2 regions of the Pseudomonas sp. B21-056 genome follow, and region 1 is predicted to be linked to the other one. Evidence: predicted binding sites of a transcription regulator. Region 1 holds the regulator's gene; the other holds the start of a gene.
What was found. Region 1 encodes FliA, which starts transcription of late flagellar genes. Its sites were predicted from a motif close to CTAAAGTTTNNNNNNNNNNNGCCGNTAA; they were not measured.
Positions count from the first base shown of each region.

Region 1 (5,928 bases):
CGCCAAGGACCCAGCTTTTGGCCTGGAAGCGGTGTGGATTGAAATCAGTCAGCGGGCCCAGGCCCAGTCCCTCGGTTACACCGTGGTGGACGCCAGCACGGTGGTTGCGACCCATTTGAACCAGATTCTGTACAAGCACTCCAGCGAGTTGATCGGTCACGAAGAAGTCCAGCAATTGCTGCAGGTACTGGCCAAAGGCTCGCCGAAACTGGCCGAAGAGCTGGTGCCGGGTGTGGTTTCGTTGTCGCAGTTGCTCAAGATCTTGCAGGCGCTGCTGGCCGAACAGGTGCCGGTACGCGACATCCGCAGTATTGCCGAAGCCATCGCCAACAACGCTTCCAAGAGTCAAGATACCGCCGCCATGGTGGCTGCGGTGCGGGTCGGCGTATCCCGTGCAATCGTCCAAAGCATTGTAGGCACTGAGTCGGAGCTGCCTGTGATCACGCTGGAGCCAAGGTTGGAACAGATATTGCTCAATAGTCTTCAGAAGGCAGGGCAAGGCTCGGAAGAGGGTGTCCTGCTGGAGCCAAGCATGGCCGAGAAGCTGCAACGTTCGTTGATCGAAGCAGCTCAGCGGCAAGAGATGCAAGGCCAACCGGTGATCCTGCTGGTGGCGGGTCCGATTCGTGGGATGCTCTCGCGATTCGGTCGCCTCGCGGTCCCGGGGCTGCATGTGCTGGCGTACCAGGAAATACCGGACAACAAGCAAGTGACCATTGTTGCGACAGTAGGGCCCAACGGCTGAGGTAGTGGGTTATGCAAGTGAAGCGTTTTTTCGCCGCCGATATGCGTCAGGCCATGAAACTGGTTCGTGACGAGCTGGGCGCCGAAGCAGCCATCATCGGCAACCGCCGGATCGCCGGTGGTGTCGAGCTGACGGCGGCCCTGGACTACAAACTGTCTGCGCTGGCCCCGCGGGTTCCGAACATGGAGCTTGAGGATGAGCTGCGCAAGACCCAATCGCGCATCGCCAGCGCCCAGGCCGAACTGAGCCTGCGCAGCAGCGAGGGCGAGGCCGTCGCGGGCACCAATCGTCAATTGTTTGCCGGTCAGCCGTTGACCGCAGGCCTGCCGCTGACCGCTGCCGAACCGCTGATCGAGCCGACCCCGGCCGAGCCGCGTCGTCCGGCGCCGGCTCCAGCCGCACCGGCTGCTGGCGTCGATCCGCGTGCCCTGGACTCGATGCGTTTCGAGCTCAACAGCCTGCGCGAGCTGATGGAAGTCCAGCTCGGCTCCCTGGCCTGGAACCAACTGCAAGGCAGCCGTCCTGCCCAGGCGAACCTGTGGCGCCGCCTGCAACGCATCGGCCTGTCCGGCCCATTGGCTCGCGACCTGCTGGCGCTGATCAACGATATCCACGAGCCTCGCCAGGCCTGGCGCATGTTGCTGGCGCATCTGGCGCGGATGATTGCCACGCCGGAAGTCGAGCCGCTGGAAGAGGGCGGGGTGATTGCCATGGTCGGCCCGGCCGGCATGGGCAAGACCACCACCCTGGCCAAGCTCGCCGCCCGTTATGTGCTCAAATACGGCGCCCAGAGCATTGCCCTGGTCAGCATGGACAGTTTCCGCATCGGCGCCCAGGAGCAACTCAAGACCCTGGGCCGGATCCTCAACGTGTCGGTGACCCATGTGGATCCGGGTCAATCCCTGGCCCAGGCGCTGGAACCGCTGTTGCGCAAGCGCGTCGTGTTGATCGATACCGCCGGCCTGCAAGCCAGCGATCCGGCCCTGCGCATGCAGCTTGAAAGCCTGGCCGGGCGCGGCATCAGGTCAAAAAATTATCTCGTGTTGGCAACCACCAGCCAGAAACAGGTTCTAACCGCCGCCTACCACAGCTACAAACGCTGCGGACTGGCCGGTTGCATCCTGACCAAGCTGGACGAAACGGCAAGTCTGGGCGAGGTATTGAGCCTGGCGATCGGTCACGATCTGCCGGTGGCGTACCTGACCGATGGGCCGCGGATTCCGGATGATTTGCATCTGCCGCGTCGCCACCAACTGGTCAGCCGCGCCGTGAGTGTGCAAATGCAGGACGAACCCAGCGAAGAAGCCATGGCTGACATGTTCGCTGATATCTACCACAGCCCGACCAAGCAGGTTGGCTGAGGTAATCATGAATATTTTTTGTACCTACATCGATGGTCTGCCAGGCAATGTTCCGTATGTGAACGCGCAGCCAGTAATGTGGCCTTCGTCTAAGTAAGACAGGTAAAGAACGAACATGGGCAGCATGCATCCCGTACAGGTGATCGCGGTGACCGGCGGCAAAGGTGGCGTCGGCAAGACTAACGTGTCAGTGAACTTGTCCCTGGCTCTGGCAGAGCTTGGCCGGCGGGTCATGCTGCTGGACGCCGACCTGGGCCTGGCGAACGTCGACGTGTTGCTGGGGCTCACCCCCAAACGCACGCTGGCGGACGTGATCGAAGGCCGCTGCGAACTGCGCGACGTGCTGTTGCAGGGGCCGGGCGGGATTCGCATCGTGCCGGCCGCTTCCGGCACCCAGAGCATGGTTCATCTGACCCCGGCCCAGCACGCCGGCCTGATCCAGGCCTTCAGCGACATCGGCGACAACCTCGATGTGCTGGTGATCGACACGGCGGCCGGCATCGGTGATTCGGTCGTCAGCTTCGTGCGCGCCGCCCAGGAAGTGCTGCTGGTGGTCTGCGACGAGCCCACGTCCATCACCGATGCCTACGCCCTGATCAAACTATTGAACCGCGACTACGGCATGAACCGCTTCCGCGTCCTGGCCAACATGGCCCAGAGCCCGCAGGAAGGGCGCAACCTGTTCGCCAAGTTGACCAAGGTCACCGATCGCTTCCTCGACGTTGCCCTGCAGTACGTCGGCGCCGTGCCGTACGACGAGAGCGTACGTAAGGCGGTCCAGAAACAACGTGCCGTCTATGAAGCCTTTCCCCGTTCCAAATGCGCGCTGGCGTTCAAGGCGATCGCCCAGAAGGTCGATACCTGGCCACTGCCGGCCAACCCGCGCGGGCATCTGGAGTTTTTCGTCGAGCGTCTCGTGCAACAAACAGCAGGGCCCGTGTTATGACAGCCAGCGGATACAACCACCTCTATAAAAAATCGGCACGGGACGCCCAATACGAACTGATCGAGCGTTACGCGCCGTTGGTCAAGCGCATCGCCTATCACTTGCTGGCACGCTTGCCGGCCAGTGTCCAGGTCGAAGACCTGATCCAGGCGGGCATGATCGGCCTGCTCGAAGTGGCGAACAAATACGACGCGAGCAAGGGCGCCAGTTTCGAGACATACGCCGGTATCCGCATTCGCGGCGCGATGCTCGACGAGGTCCGCAAGGGCGACTGGGCACCCCGTTCGGTGCACCGCAATACCCGCATGGTCAGTGACGCCATTCGCGCAATTGAAGCGAAAACCGGGCGAGACGCTAAAGATCACGAGGTTGCGGCCGAACTCCAGTTGAGTCTCGATGATTATTACGGGATTTTGAACGATACCTTGGGCAGCCGCCTGTTCAGTTTCGACGACCTGTTGCAGGACGGCGATCATGAAGGGCTGCACGAGGATGGCGCGAGTACTCACATGGAGCCTGCGCGTGACCTGGAAGACGAACGTTTCCAGAGCGCGCTGGCCGATGCGATTGCCAATTTGCCGGAGCGTGAGCGACTGGTCTTGGCGCTGTACTACGACGAAGAGCTGAACCTCAAGGAAATCGGTGAGGTCCTGGGGGTCAGCGAATCGCGGGTCAGCCAGTTACACAGCCAGTGCGCCGCCCGTTTGCGGGGGCGTTTGGGGGAGTGGCGAGCGCGCTGACAGTCGGTACCGGTGTCCCGGGCCGTTGTCGAATGCTGTACCGGATTGATTGAAATGGCGCGTTCAGGTGCTGCACGCGTTTAAGACTGCTTGGAGGTCGAATTGGACAAGAACATGAAAATCCTCATCGTTGATGACTTTTCAACGATGCGGCGGATCATAAAAAACCTGTTGCGTGACCTTGGGTTCACCAACACGGTCGAGGCCGACGATGGCACCACTGCCATCCCGGTTCTCAACAGCGGGAGCATCGACTTTCTGGTGACTGACTGGAACATGCCCGGCATGACCGGTATCGACTTGCTGCGCCATGTGCGCGCCGACGAAAAACTCAAGCATCTTCCGGTGCTGATGGTCACCGCCGAAGCCAAGCGCGAGCAGATCATCGAAGCGGCCCAAGCCGGTGTGAACGGCTATGTGGTCAAACCCTTCACGGCCCAGGCGTTGAAAGAAAAGATCGAAAAGATCTTCGAACGCATCGGTTAACGGCGCCACGGGGGAGCTATGGAGAATAATGAAGCTTCAATGGGCGATTTCGAATCGACCCTGAAAAAACATGCCCGCGAACTGGTCGACAGCCTCGAAAAAGGTCGTTTCGGCGATGCAGTCCAGATGATCCACGAGCTCAATCAGACCCGGGATCGTGGTCTGTACCAGGAAGTCGGCAAGCTCACCCGTGAACTGCACAGCGCCATCGTCAATTTCCAGATCGATCCGAACACGCCCCAGGCCGAAGAGGTCTCGCAGATCACTGACGCGACCGAGCGCCTGTCCTATGTGGTCAAGCTGACCGAGGCCGCCGCCAACCGCACCATGGACCTGGTGGAAAGCGCCACGCCGCTGGTCAATGGCCTCGGTGATGAAGCCCAGGCCTTGAGCGCCGACTGGGGGCGTTTCATGCGTCGTGAAGTCGGGGCGGAAGAATTCCGCGACCTGGCGCGTCGGGTCGACGGTTTTCTGACACGCAGCAGCACCGATAACCGCGCGGTAGCGAGCAACCTCAACGATATTCTGCTGGCTCAGGACTATCAGGACCTGACCGGCCAGGTGATCAAGCGCGTCACCCAATTGGTCACCGAAGTCGAAAGCAATCTGCTCAAACTGGTGTTGATGGCCAGCCAGGTCGACCGCTTTGCAGGCATCGAACACGACCGTGAGGCGATGCTTGCTGAAAAAGATCCACAAAAACATCTCTCTCAGGGTGAAGGTCCGCAGATTCATGCCGATAAAAGAGAAGACGTTATGTCCGGCCAGGACGATGTGGACGATTTGCTGTCCAGCCTTGGATTCTGAGTTTTAGCCCTGTTTTAGGAGCAGCCATTAATGAGCTTCGGCGCCGATGAAGAGATCCTTCAGGATTTCCTGGTTGAGGCCGGCGAGATTCTAGAGCAACTGTCCGAGCAACTGGTCGAGCTGGAAAGCCGACCGGATGATGCGGATCTGCTCAATGCAATTTTTCGCGGTTTCCACACTGTAAAAGGAGGCGCCGGCTTCCTCCAGCTCAACGAGCTGGTGGAGTGCTGCCACATTGCCGAGAACGTGTTCGACATCCTGCGCAAGGGTGAGCGTCGCGTCGATTCGGAACTGATGGACGTCGTGCTTGAAGCGCTGGATGCGGTCAACAGCATGTTCAGTGAGGTGCGTGACCGTTCGCCGATCACCGCCGCCACGCCTGAGTTGCTCGCCGCGCTGTCGCGCCTGGCCGAGCCGCAATCGGCTGACGAAGCTGCTCCGGTCGAAGCCATGGTTGAAGAACCTGCGGTCGAGGAGCCGGTCGCCGAGGAATCGGGCGATATCACCGATAACGAATTCGAACAACTGCTGGACTCCCTGAGTGCTGTCAAGGCCGAAGCCCAGGCCCAGACCCAGGCTCCGGTAGTGACTGCACCCGCCGATGCTGGCGCGGCCAGCGATGAAATCACCGATGCGGAGTTCGAGTCGCTGCTCGATCAACTGCACGGCAAGGGCCAGTTCGCCGTCGATGCGGTTGTCCCGGCGACAGCCCCTGCCGCGCCGAAAGCCGCAGGCGACAGCTCCGACATCACTGACGATGAGTTCGAAGCCCTGCTCGATCAGTTGCATGGCAAGGGTACCTTTGCCGTCGACGCCCTGGAGTCGGCCATTGCTTCCGCGCCT
Region 1 is NZ_CP087203.1:1,747,328-1,753,255, forward strand. Features, by position in the region: gene flhA (flagellar biosynthesis protein FlhA) at 1-745, shown strand, start outside; gene flhF (flagellar biosynthesis protein FlhF) at 757-2,106, shown strand; gene fleN (flagellar synthesis regulator FleN) at 2,222-3,052, shown strand; gene fliA (RNA polymerase sigma factor FliA) at 3,049-3,792, shown strand; gene LOY67_RS07825 (chemotaxis response regulator CheY) at 3,907-4,278, shown strand; gene LOY67_RS07830 (protein phosphatase CheZ) at 4,297-5,085, shown strand; gene LOY67_RS07835 (chemotaxis protein CheA) at 5,116-5,928, shown strand, end outside.

Region 2 (5,928 bases), 1.3 Mb from region 1:
TGCAGCAGTTTGCATTCATTCGGCTCGGCGAGGATCGCTTCCACCACATGTTCGCCTTCGGTCAGCGGCGCGACCTGGTTCAGATAGGCGTAGGGCGTTTGCAGGGTAAAGTCCTGCTTGAGGTATTCCGGCGCCACCAGTGCGTTGACGAAGCGGTCCTCGATCTGCACCGGAATGTCATTTTCGAAATGCACGATCAGCGAGTGGAACACCTTCTGGCCTTCACGCATGTCCAAGGCCAGGGCGCGTTCGGAACCGGCAGCCTCTTCTTCCAGGGTGATGACCTTGCAGGTGTGGCGATGGCCGCGGGAGGCAATCTCGTCGGCAATGTTATGCACTTCGAACAGCGCGGACTGGCTCTTGGGCTCGGCCACGAACGTGCCGACGCCCTGCATGCGCACCAACAGGCCATCGGCGGTCATTTCCCGCAGGGCACGGTTGATGGTCATGCGGCTGAAGCCCAGCTGGCTGACCAGTTCGCTTTCCGACGGCACGCGGTAATGCGGCGGCCAGTTTCCACTGTCGATCTGCTGAGTGATCATCTGTTTGACGCGGGCGTACAGGGGTGCCGGACTGTCACCCAGGTTTGCGGCCAGCGGCGGTTTGGCAGGCGGAGTCGGCACGGCGGTTCCCTGTTCTGCTTATGAAGGTTGCTAGCTTGCCGGAGTTTACCGGCCAGGCAAACGTCTGTATATGTATATACAAATTACGCACGATGAGGTTGAACCATGTCCGCCTTCTTTGCCGAACGCGCACTGCTGCCTAGTGGATGGGCCAATGATGTACGTCTTGAAGTCGACGCCGAAGGCGTCCTGACCCGTATCCAGGCCGGTTCCCACGCAGACGGCGCCGAACGGCTGGGCGGTCCGCTGCTGCCGGGCATGCCGAACCTGCACTCCCATGCGTTCCAGCGGGCCATGGCCGGGCTGGCGGAAGTGGCGGGCAATCCCAACGACAGTTTCTGGACCTGGCGCGACCTGATGTACCGCTTGGTCGGAAAAATCAGCCCCGATCAGCTCGGCATCATCGCCCGACAGCTGTACATCGAAATGCTCAAGGCCGGTTACACCTCGGTCGCCGAATTCCATTACGTCCACCACGACACCGACGGCACGCCTTACGCCGACCCGGCGGAGCTGGCCTTGCGCATCAGCCACGCCGCCAACAGCGCCGGCATCGGGCTGACGCTGCTGCCGGTGCTCTACAGCCATTCGGGTTTTGGCGGCCAGGCGCCCAATGATGGGCAGCGTCGGTTCATCAACAGCACCGAGAACTACTTGAAGCTCCAGTCACGCCTGCAACCGATCCTGGCCGGGCAACCGGCGCAGGCGCTGGGGTTGTGCTTCCATTCCCTGCGTGCCGTGACACCCGGACAGATCCAGGAGGTGCTGGCCGCCAGCGACGCCCACTGCCCGGTGCATATCCACATCGCCGAGCAGCAGAAGGAAGTCGACGACTGCCTGAGCTGGAGCGGCGCCCGTCCGCTGCAATGGTTGTACGAAAACACCGAAGTGGATCAACGCTGGTGCCTGGTTCACGCCACCCACGCCAACGCCCACGAAGTCAGTCTCATGGCCCGGAGCCGGGCGATTGCCGGCCTGTGCCTGACCACCGAAGCCAACCTGGGCGACGGTATCTTTCCGGCCGTGGATTTCCTCGCCCTGGGTGGGCGCCTGGGTATTGGCTCCGACAGCCACGTGTCATTGAGCGTGGTGGAAGAATTGCGTTGGCTGGAATACGGCCAGCGCCTGCGGGATCAACGACGTAACCGGCTGTATCGGGCGGATCAGCCGATGGTCGGGCGGACATTGTTCGATGCTGCGCTGGACGGTGGCGCCCAAGCCCTCGGACAACCCATCGGCGCTCTCGAAGTCGGCAAGCGTGCCGACTGGCTGGTACTCGATGGCAACGACCCTTACCTCGCCACGGCCCAGGGCGACGGCATTCTCAATCGCTGGCTGTTTGCCGGTGGGGATCGTCAGGTGCGGGATGTCATGGTGGCCGGGAAATGGGTGGTGCGTGACGGACATCACGCCTCGGAAGAAGACAGCGCCCGGGCGTTTACCCAGGTATTGCGCGAACTTCTAGGCTGACCACAATCCCCCTGTGGGAGCGAGCCTGCTCGCGATGAGGCCTTTACATTCAACAGAGATGTTGATTGAAAGTCCGTCATCGCGAGCAGGCTGCTCCCACAGGGTTATGATCTGGCAGTCAATCCGACGTCTTTGCCATCTGCCGGTCCGACGCGCGCCAGATCAACCGCGTCGTGTCATAGCCCTGCTGACGCGCCTTGCTCAGCAATTCTTCGCGCACCACACCGTTGACAGTCGGCGTACGGGACAACAGCCACATGTAGCGCCGGCTAGGATCACCAACGATGGCAGTCTTGTAGTCGTCGCTGACGTACAACACCCAATATTGTCCCTTCGACGCGCCCGGCAGGATCCGAGAGAACCAGGTATCGAATTCGACCCAGAGCTTGTCGGTCTTGCCTGGCACCTGGGGCGTGGCGGTGCCCTTGACTTCTTCCCACTTCCAGTCCGAGGTCAGGCAGCGATTGAACACCCCCATGTTGCCATCAGGCTTGAGGGTGTAATGGGCTTCGGATTGCGCGCAGTTGCGCTGGAAATACATTGGCAGGCGGGCCAACTCGTACCAGGTCCCTTGGTAACGCTTGAGATTGACGCTGTTGACGGTCTTGGGCGCCAACGGGTCTTCGCCAGAAGTGGCACAGCCGGCCAATACCAGGCCGGCTAAAAGCACTAACAATAACCGCATCATTATTTTTCTCCCGTGGGCACTTGGCCCCGGTTTACTTCAGGCCTTGGCCGGAAAACATCAACACTTTCTCACCGGCATACTGCACGCTGATAAAGCTTTTCTGGTCGCCCCAGGTGCAACTGGACATGCCGAGCGCGCCCGAACAGTCGGTCGGTTTTCCCAGTAACGTTTCGACTTCGGCCTTGGACATGCCGGCGGACAGCTTCGAATAGTTTTCCTGGTTGACCTTGCTGCATGCGGTCAACAAGACGCACAAAGACAACAACGCGATAGATCGCAGGGACATCGTGAAACTCCTGGAGCGGAAGGAAGGTGGCAGGGTGCCAACCTGAAGCTTAGAAGAGAAAACCCCTATCTGGTTCCCCGGCAACACTGGTATTTATTGGCTCAAAAGCAGGTGTTTCGTCGGTAAATCAAACCGTTTGTGATCGCGTCGTGCATTTCGTCGGGTTTACCCCGTTGACGCCTGAACTCTGGCGCTTGCGGGTCGATAAAAAGAACAGCGTGGAATCCTGCCTTATGGCAAATTGACACCCCTTCCTGACCAGCTCCTGTGCGGTAGCGCTCTTAATGACCAGAAACATGAAATTCAGCCACAAAATCCTGCTGGCCGCCGCTCTCGTGGTTGCCGTTGCATTCGCCTGTTTCATCCTGTTCAACGACTACCGTCAGCGCCAGAGCCTGCACAACAGCACCGAAACCTCCATGCAGGAACTCGGCAGCCTGACCAGCCGTAATATCCAGACCTGGGTCGACGGTCGTATCCAATTGCTGCAATCGCTGGCCCAGCAGATCGCCGTGGACGGCAGCAGCGCCACCAGCCTCAAGCGTGCAGTCGACCTGCCGGCCTATACCGGCAACTTCCAGCTCAGCTATTTCGGTGGCGTCGACGGCGTGATGTTCTCGGTGCCGGCGGGTAATCGCGCCGCCGACTACGATCCTCGCGCCCGTGGCTGGTACAAGGCCGCCAACAGCGCACAGCAAACCATTGTCACCGAACCCTACATTGCCGCCTCTTCGGGCAAACTGGTGATCACCGTTGCCACCCCGGTACAGCATCAGAACCAGATGATCGGCGTGGCGGGTGCAGACATCGACCTGTCGAGCGTCAGCGCCATCATCAACTCGCTGAACTTCGGCGGCCACGGCCACGCGTTCATCGTCAGCGCCGACGGCAAGATCCTGATCCATCCCGACAGCAAACGCATCCTCAAGACCCTCGCCGAGGCCTACCCCAACGGTGCGCCGCAAGTCAGCCCGGGCATGAAGGAAGTCGAACTCGACGGCAAGACCCAGTTCATCTCCTTTACCCGGGTCAACGGCGTACCGGGAGCCGATTGGTACGTGGCACTGGTGCTCGACAAGGACACCGCGCTGGCCATGCTCAGCGAATTCCGTACTTCGGCGCTGATCGCCATGGTCATCGCCGTGGTGTTCATCATCGCCCTGCTGGGCATGTTGATCCGCGTGCTGATGCAACCGCTGCTGACCATGGGTCGTGCAATGCATGACATCGCCGAAGGCGAAGGCGACCTGACCCGACGCCTGACCATTCACGGCCAGGACGAATTCGGTGCCCTGGGTACCTCCTTCAACCGTTTCGTCGAGCGTATCCACACCTCGATCCGTGAAGTGGCCTCGGCCACCGGCCAGGTCAACGAAGTGGCACTGCGCGTGGTCAGCGCCTCCAACTCCTCGATGTTCAACTCCGACCAGCAGGCCTCGCGCACCAGCAGCGTGGCAGCCGCTATCAACCAGCTCGGCGCCGCTGCCCAGGAAATCGCCCAGAACGCCGCCCTCGCCTCGCAACACTCCAGCGACGCCCGCAACCTGGCCGAAGACGGACAGCAAGTGGTGGATAAAACCATCGCCGCCATGCAGCAGCTGTCGGCCAAGATCAGCGATTCGTGCGGCAACATCGAAACCCTGAACAGCAACACGGTGAACATCGGCCAGATCCTTGAGGTCATCACCAGCATTTCCCAACAGACCAACCTGCTCGCCCTGAACGCCGCCATCGAAGCAGCCCGCGCAGGTGAAGCCGGGCGCGGCTTCGCCGTGGTGGCCGATGAAGTGCGCAACCTGGCCCACCGCACCCAGGACTCGGCGCAGCAAGTGCAGAAAATGATCGAAGAATTGCAAGTCGGCGCACGGGAGGCGGTACTGACCATGACCGACAGCCAGCGCCAGAGCGAAAGCAGCGTCGGCATCGCCAACCAGGCCGGCGAACGCCTGGGCAGCGTGACCCAGCGCATCGGTGAGATCGACGGCATGAATCAGTCAGTGGCGACGGCCACCGAAGAGCAGACCGCCGTGGTGGAGTCGATCAACGTCGACATCACCGAGATCAACACACTGAACCAGGAAGGCGTGGAAAACCTGCAAGCCACCTTGCGGGCCTGCACCGACCTTGAACAGCAGGCGGCGCGGTTGAAGCAGTTGGTGGGTAGCTTCCGGATCTAGAGTGTCTGCACTTGCCTCATCGCGAGCAGGCTCGCTCCCACAGTTGACCGGGTTCCGTCAGAGGAAACGCAATCGAATGTGGGAGCGAGCCTACTCGCGATGGAGGCATCAGCCACACCGAAAAATCAGAACCTGGACCCAGGCCTGTTCAGGAATTCCACTTCCTCAGCCGTAGACGCCCGCCCCAACACCGCATTGCGATGGGGAAACCGTCCAAACCGGGCGATGATCTTCTGATGCCGTTCGGCATAGTCCAGATTGTTTTCGAACACCGCCCGATCCGCTTCCGGCTGCTCTCGAAGCAGATCGATAAACCGGGATACGGCTTCGTTCTGCACGGCGAGGTTTTCGCAGTGCTCGAGCACCAGGTAGATGAATACGCGCTGGATGGGTTTGAGCTGCCGGTCCAAACCCGCCGCCAGCCCCTGGGCCACCAACGCCTGGGCGCGCAGATCGCCGGAGAAGGCCTTGGGCGTGTCGCGGAAGATCATCCGCGGGAACTGATCGAGCAATATCACCAGGGCCAGCCAACCTTCCGGGCGTTGCGCCCAGTCGGTCAAGTCGCCGGCCAGTGCCTGCTCGACCTGATCGCCAAAACGCTCGCGCGCCTGGCGATCATGGTGCTTGCCAAACCACAGCTTGTTCTTGTCAGCCGCTATTTCGTCCGGTGTATCGGCTGAACCA
Region 2 is NZ_CP087203.1:404,945-410,872, reverse strand. Features, by position in the region: gene hutC (histidine utilization repressor) at 1-623, opposite strand, end outside; gene LOY67_RS01820 (formimidoylglutamate deiminase) at 729-2,093, shown strand; gene LOY67_RS01815 (lipocalin family protein) at 2,212-2,781, opposite strand; gene bamE (outer membrane protein assembly factor BamE) at 2,813-3,067, opposite strand; gene LOY67_RS01805 (methyl-accepting chemotaxis protein) at 3,352-5,244, shown strand; gene LOY67_RS01800 (DUF924 family protein) at 5,370-5,928, opposite strand, start outside.
Region 2: the regulator FliA is predicted to act here: its motif matches at 3,248-3,275, upstream of LOY67_RS01805 (methyl-accepting chemotaxis protein).